DNA from 3 places in the Methylobacterium sp. CM6247 genome. Region 2 is predicted to be linked to each of the others. Evidence: predicted binding sites of a transcription regulator. Region 2 holds the regulator's gene; each other region holds the start of a gene.
What was found. The regulator PhoB, encoded in region 2, activates phosphate uptake and scavenging genes when phosphate is short. The targets are predictions, from matches to a motif close to TGTCATNNANCTGTCAT.
Positions count from the first base shown of each region.

Region 1: ACYQOP_RS08915 (CorA family divalent cation transporter) is a predicted target of PhoB. The motif match lies at 1,095-1,111, and genes of this name have one in related genera.
Region 3: ACYQOP_RS15205 (BtaA family protein) is a predicted target of PhoB. The motif match lies at 1,486-1,502, and genes of this name have one in related genera.

Region 1 covers NZ_JBTXKX010000003.1:1,722,151-1,724,415, reverse strand. The annotation lists gene ACYQOP_RS08915 (CorA family divalent cation transporter) at 1-1,028, opposite strand, end outside; gene ACYQOP_RS08910 (M10 family metallopeptidase C-terminal domain-containing protein) at 1,595-2,260, opposite strand.
Region 2 covers NZ_JBTXKX010000003.1:2,043,472-2,045,736, reverse strand. The annotation lists gene ACYQOP_RS10435 (winged helix-turn-helix transcriptional regulator) at 2-454, shown strand; gene phoB (phosphate regulon transcriptional regulator PhoB) at 927-1,628, opposite strand; gene phoU (phosphate signaling complex protein PhoU) at 1,717-2,265, opposite strand, start outside.
Region 3 covers NZ_JBTXKX010000003.1:3,016,585-3,018,849, forward strand. The annotation lists gene ACYQOP_RS15200 (class I SAM-dependent methyltransferase) at 1-184, opposite strand, end outside; gene ACYQOP_RS15205 (BtaA family protein) at 181-1,428, opposite strand; gene xth (exodeoxyribonuclease III) at 1,603-2,265, opposite strand, start outside.

The DNA.
Region 1 (2,265 bases), 320 kb from region 2:
CAACCAGGCCGGCCGGCGAGATTGAGCCGGCGGATGACGACATAGACGGCCAGCGCCGCGAGCGCGCCGATGATCAGGGCGATCATGGAGCCGCTGTCGGATTCGGAAAAGAACAGGCCCTTGGTGTTCATGCCGAAGACGCCCGTGACCAGGGTGGGCGGCAGAAACAGGGCCGTGAGGATGGAGAGGGTGAAGAGCTGGCGGTTGGTCAGCGCGGTCGTGCGGGCGGCGATCTCATCCTGGAGAAGCCGGCTGCGCTCGGACAGGACATGCATGTCCCGGTGGAGCGAATCGAGGCGCTGGACCACGCGGGCCGCCATGGCGCCGACGGCTTCCGGCAATTGGTCGCCCTCCATGGCGGCCTCATCCTCGAGCCGGTGGAACACCGCGCGTAAGCCGGCGAGTTGACGGTGGGAGCGCACGGATTGGCGGCGGATCGGTCCCAACGGCCTGGCATCGTCGGCCTTGGCCTCGTCGAGCATGTCGTCCTCGATGGCATCGAGGGAGGAGGACAGGCGATCGGACGTGGCATTGAGCGATGCGATGGTGCTGCCGACGAAGCGCTCCAGCAGCTTTGCCGGGCCGGGAACGAGGGTGCCGGACAGGACCGCGTCGCGGGCGGCGACCGCGCAGGCCGTGGCATGGCGACGGCCACTGACCAGATAGCCTGGACCGAGAACGCAATGGAGGCGGCCGTTCGGCTCTTCGCTCGACGACCCGTCGAAAGCGCGTTCCCGGTCGGCGATGACGAAGCCGGCATGAGGGCCATCGACGACGACACGCTGATGCTCGTCGCGGGCGAAGGTTGCGGCGGCGAGACGGGGCGGGCCGAGGCGTCCCTCAAGGATCAGCGCCTCGGTCCGCGCATCGACGAGATCGACGTGAAGCCAAACGAAGCCGTGTTCCGGGTCACCGAGGGAAGGAAGCTCGTCCCCCAGCGCAACCTGGCGTCCCCGTCCATCCGTGTCGAAGGCGAGGGCGAAGATCAGCCCCGGGAGGGACGATTCCTCAATGAGAAGATGCTGCATAATGCGTTCGCGGCGAACATGGCCGGCAAAATACCGGCTCACTATCGCGCTGGATCGCAAGGCTGGGCGACACTGTGATGACGACGAGGCGCGTCTGCTGCCATCGTATTCTCCCGATGGATCAGACGACTCACAGGGACGGGGCGGAGCGACGACGTCGATGGTCGAGCGGTGATTGGCCATCATGACGTGCATTCGAGAGGGATCGCGCTGAGCGTCACCAGTCGCCTTCGCATCACGGCCGCGTGCGCGACATTCTTCGGCGGGCCGTGCTGGGCCAAGCGCTCGTGGAAGGGCATGCAGTGATGATGAACATCGCCTGTGCTTGCCTGCAGCATCTGCACTTCGCCGAGGTTCGTCGGACTGGGCGGAAAATAACGTCGCGTCGTCCGAGGTCTTCATCGTCGCTATTCGCCTCCAGCGTGCGGCAGGCCGTCGCTGGACATCTCTTCGGTTAGCTTCGTTCCGCCCCGTCCTGCATCCTCATTTCGTAAGACGATTCAGACTACCCTCAAGAAGTAAATTACCGACATATTACTAGATCAGGAGTCCAAATTCCGCCCCACTCAAGGATTCCTTAGCAACATTTCTCGGGATGATACTGTTGCCAAGACCAACATCATCGAACGTGACAAGAGTGTCCGCCCCCCGTTCAACATAGTAAGGTTGATATCCTCGAAGCTGCTCACAAGGGCTGACACGTCGAAATGATCGAAGCCCTTCGCAAAACCATAGACGTTATCCATCCCGAAATTCATTTTGAAAGTGAAGGTATCAGCTCCCCCACCAGCATACAGCTTGTCGTTACCGGTGCCGCCATCGATCACCGTGTCACCCTCGCCGGCCCTGATGATATCGTTCCCCTTTGTCCCCGACACCGTGGCGAAGGTATCCTTGGCGTTCTGCAGGTTGACCGTGGTGCCTGCGGTCACGCCCGACAGATCGAGGGTCAGTGCTCCGCGCACATAGATCGTCTCGATACTCTTGAAGCTTGCGTCGGTGAACGTGAAAGTATCGGGTCCAAGAAGCAGGAGCCTGTCCTGCCCATCTCCCCCGTCGACCAGCGTTGGTGCATTGGTAACTGCCAGCTTATCATTGCCGTCGCCGCCGATCAGTGTATCGGATGCTCCTACTCCCCGGAGGAAATCGTTACCGGCCAAGCCCGTCAGGATATTAATGCCGCTATCACCGATCAGGACGTCTTCGTATCGACTACATGGCCGGCGAGGCACTTTGA
Region 2 (2,265 bases):
CGTGGCAAAGCGCGTCAGCCTCTGGAACGCCGGCTGCCCGGTTGCGCGCGCGCTCGATGTCATTGGCGACTGGTGGTCGCTCCTCATCATCCGCGATGCTTTCGACGGTGTTCGGCGCTTCAGTGAGTTCCAGAATGGTCTCGGCATCGCCAAAGGTATGCTGGCGACCCGCCTTCGCGACCTGACCGAACGGGGAATTCTGGAGACGGCGCCCGCCTCGGACGGGACCGCCTACCGGGAATACGTCCTGACCGAGAAGGGGCGCGGCCTGTTCCTCGTCATCGTCGCGCTTCGACAATGGGGGGAGGCTCATCTCTATGGGCCGACCGATCGCCGGTCTCGCTTGGTCGATCGTGAAGTCGGGGCTCCGGTCGCTCAACTCACCTTGCGATCCGCCGATGACCGTCGTCTCGGTTGGTATGACACGCGGGTGCTGAAGCCCGACGTCACCTGACAAGGTGACGTAGCGACATCGAAAGCGGATAAACCGCATAGTGGAGCGGTCCTTTCCGCCCATGATCAATGTCCGCTCTCAGCGGATGGCGGCGGCCGCAGGGTCCGTCGACGTTGGGCCGAAAGTAGACCCGGCAGCGGGCACCAAACGTCGGATCTCCTCCCCCAGGGCTGACGGATTCAGACATCTGCCCGATGGCAGCTCCCTCTATCCAGGAGGATTCGACAGGCGCGATCGTTCCCCCTCCCCTGGAAGGGAAGAAGGGCTCATGCTGCCAGCCAGATGGGTGAATGCCTGCCCCCTCCGGGGGCGAGCACATGCCGGAACGGACAGACGTCCGAGATCGAACGCGATATCTCGTGGCGGCCGGAATGGCATCGGTTCGCGAGGATCGCCCGCGGGCAAGGCGACCCGCCATCGTCACGATGGGGACGCTCGTTCCGGACGGAGCGGCGCGAAGCCGGCCGTGGCCTCACTCGTCCGTGGAGAACATCTCGTCGAAGGAATAGCCGGAGCCGCGCACGGTGCGGATCGGGTCGCTCTGGCGCGGACGGTTGATCGCCTTGCGCAGGCGGCCCACATGGACGTCCACCGTGCGCTCGTCGATATAGACGTCGTGGCCCCAGACCCCGTCGAGCAGCTGCTCGCGCGAGAACACGCGGCCGGGGCTCTGCATCAGGAATTCGAGGAGCTTGAACTCGGTGGGCCCGAGATGGATCTCGCGGCCCTGCCGGCGGATGCGGTGGCTGACCCGGTCGAGTTCGATATTGCCGGCCACCAGCAGGTCAGACACATGGGTCGGCTTGGCCCGGCGCAGGAGCGCACGCACCCGCGCGAGCAGCTCGGGCACCGAGAACGGCTTGACGATGTAATCGTCGGCGCCGGTGCCGAGGCCGCGGATGCGGTCGCCCTCCTCGCCCCGCGCCGTCAGCATGATCACCGGCAGCCGCTCGGTCTCCCGCCGGGCGCGGATGCGGCGGCACAGCTCGATGCCGGACAGGCCGGGCATCATCCAATCGAGCAGGACGAGATCGGGAACCTGCTCCTGAAGGCGCAGATCGGCCTCGTCGCCCCGCGCGGCGGAATCGACGACGAAGCCCTCCGCTTCCAAGTTGTAGCGGAGGAGGAGAGTGAGGGCCTCCTCGTCCTCGACGATCAGGATGCGCGTGTTCATGCGGATGTTTTCGGGGTGATGGCGACCGTCCCGGATGGACGCGACGGCCGCGCCGAGCGTGTGCTGGAGCGGCCGGCAGGGGCAGCGATCAGGCGCTGGCGGGCATCGACACGGTGGCGTAGTTCGACGCGTCGTTCTTCGGGCGGTCCCGCTCGGCGAGCTCGTTCGTGCCGGTGACGAGATAATGGATCGTCTCGGCGATGTTGGTGGTGTGATCGCCGATCCGCTCGATGTTCTTGGCGCAGAACAGGAGATGCGTGCAGAACGAGATGTTGCGCGGATCTTCCATCATGTAGGTCAGCAGCTCGCGGAAGAGCGAGTTGTAGAGGGCGTCGATGGAATCGTCGCGCTCCCAGACGTCGAGGGCGGCCTTCACGTCCTGGCTGCCATAGGCGTCGAGGACGTCCTTCAGCTGCTCCTGCACCAGATCGCCCATATGCTGGACGCCGATGACGATCTTCTGCGGCTGGATCTGATCGGCGATGGCGACCACACGCTTGGCGACGTTCTTGGACAAGTCGCCGATCCGCTCAAGATCGTTCGAGACGCGGATCGCCGATACCGTCTCGCGCAGGTCGATGGACAGCGGCTGGCGCTTGGCGATGAGAAGGATCGCCCGCTCCTCGACCTCGTGCTG
Region 3 (2,265 bases), 970 kb from region 2:
TTCGCGCGATGCGCACGAGGTTGCGCCCGGTGCCGCACCCGATCTCCAGCACGCTCCCCCCGGCGGGAAGCCGGAGATCCGCGACCATGCCGTCTCGGCCGAGGAGGTAGAACTTCCGGCTCGCATCGTAAATGTGCCGCTGGTAGCGGTACATCCGATCCATCAGCCGCGCCGCCTCGCTCATGAAGAGGCCAGACGGTAGAGGTGGAACGCCCCATAGATCGACGACCGGTCCTGCTCGCCGAGGCGACGGCTCTCCTCCTCGGCATAGTCCCAGGCGCCGAGGATGGAATCCGGGACCCGGCCGGGCAGCCGACGCTCGTCCGCCGCCGTCCGGAATATCACGCGGGCGCCAGGCCGAGCCGCGCGGGTGATCTGGGTCCACAGGTCGGTGAGGTCGGCATCCGTCATCCAATCCTGCGCGTCGAGAAGGATGACGGCATCGACGCTGGCGGCCGGGCTCTCCCGCAGGAATTCGGTCATCGATTGCTGGCGGAAGCTGAGGCGGCCAGCGCGCTCGCGTAGAGCCGCGTGGTTCCCGGCCTGGAGATAGGGCGGCAGCGATGCGTCGGGCGCGGTGTCGTAGGCGCGGCCGAAGGCTTGCCAGGCGAAATAGTTGGATCGGATCGGGAAGCCGCAGGCGAGCCGCTCCAGGCGATGGCGCAAGACGGCCGCCATTCCACCGGGGCCGTCGCCCGCCAGAGCCACGTATTGCGCGGGCGGGATGCCGAGGCCGTAAAGCGAGGCCGGCTGGCGGATGAGCCAGCGGATGAAGGCCTTCTCGAAGAGCGGGGCCAGTTCCTTCTCGAAGATCGTCCGCTGTTCGGCGAGGTCCCGCGCCTTCAGAACGGCACTGAGATCGCAGCCGTAGCGGCGGGCCAGCCAATGGCCCGCGCCGATGAAACGCCCGAGCAGGCCGTAGCGGTAGAAGCCTCGCTCGAAGGCCGAGATGCGACGCCCGCCATCAAGGCACCGCGTCTCCCAATAGGCCCGGGACGTGGCGTCGAGATGCGGCCGGATGATCTCGTCATAGGCGGCCACGTTCTCGGGCCGGGCGGGGCGGCCGAAGAAGCCGAAGAACGCGGCATGGTCGGGCAGGTGCCGGAGGGCGGCGAGTTTCAGCCTCCCCAGGGCCACATGCGCGCCGTTGAGGTCGACGGCGCTGATCCGTGCCGGGTTGGCCGTGAGGTAGGAGAGCGCGTTGCAGCCCCCCGAGGCGATGGTGACGACGTGGTCCTCCGGCCGCAGCCGAAGCGCCGCCATGTCCACCACCGGGTCTTCCCAGATCTGTGGGTAGACCAACCCGCTGAAGGCCGCCGTGAACAGGCGTTCCGACACTCCCGCCTTCGAGAAGGCCCTGTTGCGATGGACGGCCTGAGTGAGACCCAGATTCGTCTCGCGGCGGATGGCCCGTGCTGCGCGCGTCATGAACGGTCTCACGTCGCTGGTTGGCGTGATCGATTCCAGGGCCGTTACGGCATGTGCATGACCGCCCGGTGACGGAGGATCGTCTCCGAACGGGTCCGATGAGAGATCATTCCTTTACCCGGGGCAGTCGCGCCCGGAACGTCGCTAGCTCAGCCCTCGAACTCGGGCCTCGGATCAGCGCGGTCGCAGCTCGATCGTCACCGGCACGTGGTCGGAGGGCTTTTCCAGGCCGCGCAGATGCTTCTGCACGGAAGCCGAGACCAGACGGTCGGCGGCCTGGGGCGAGAGCAGCAGGTGGTCGATGCGGATACCCTGGTTCCGCTGCCAGCAGCCGGCCTGGTAATCCCAGAACGTGTAGAGGCCCGGCCGAGGGTCGCAGGCGCGCAGGGCCTCGGTGAATCCGTCGGCGAGGAGGGCGCGGAAGGCGGAACGAGTCTCGGGCAGGAACAGCGCGTCGTTCACCCAGGCGCTCGCGTCCGCCGCATCCTCGGGCTCGGGGATCACGTTGTAATCGCCCGCCAGCACCAGGGCCTGCTCGTCGGCCAGGAGCGCGCGCGCATGCAGCCGCAGCCGCTCCATGAAGCCGAGCTTGTAGGTGTATTTCGGTCCCGGCGTCGGATTGCCGTTGGGCAGATAGATCGAGGCCACCCGGACGGGGGCCACATCCTCCCCCGAGATCAGCGCCTCGATGTAGCGGGATTGTTCGTCGGTCTCGTCGCCGGGCAGGCCACGGCGGATCTCGCTCATGGTGTGCGGCGCCCGCACCAGCAGCGCCACGCCGTTATACGCCTTCTGCCCCAGCGTCTCGACGGCGTAGCCCGCAGCCTCGATCTCGGC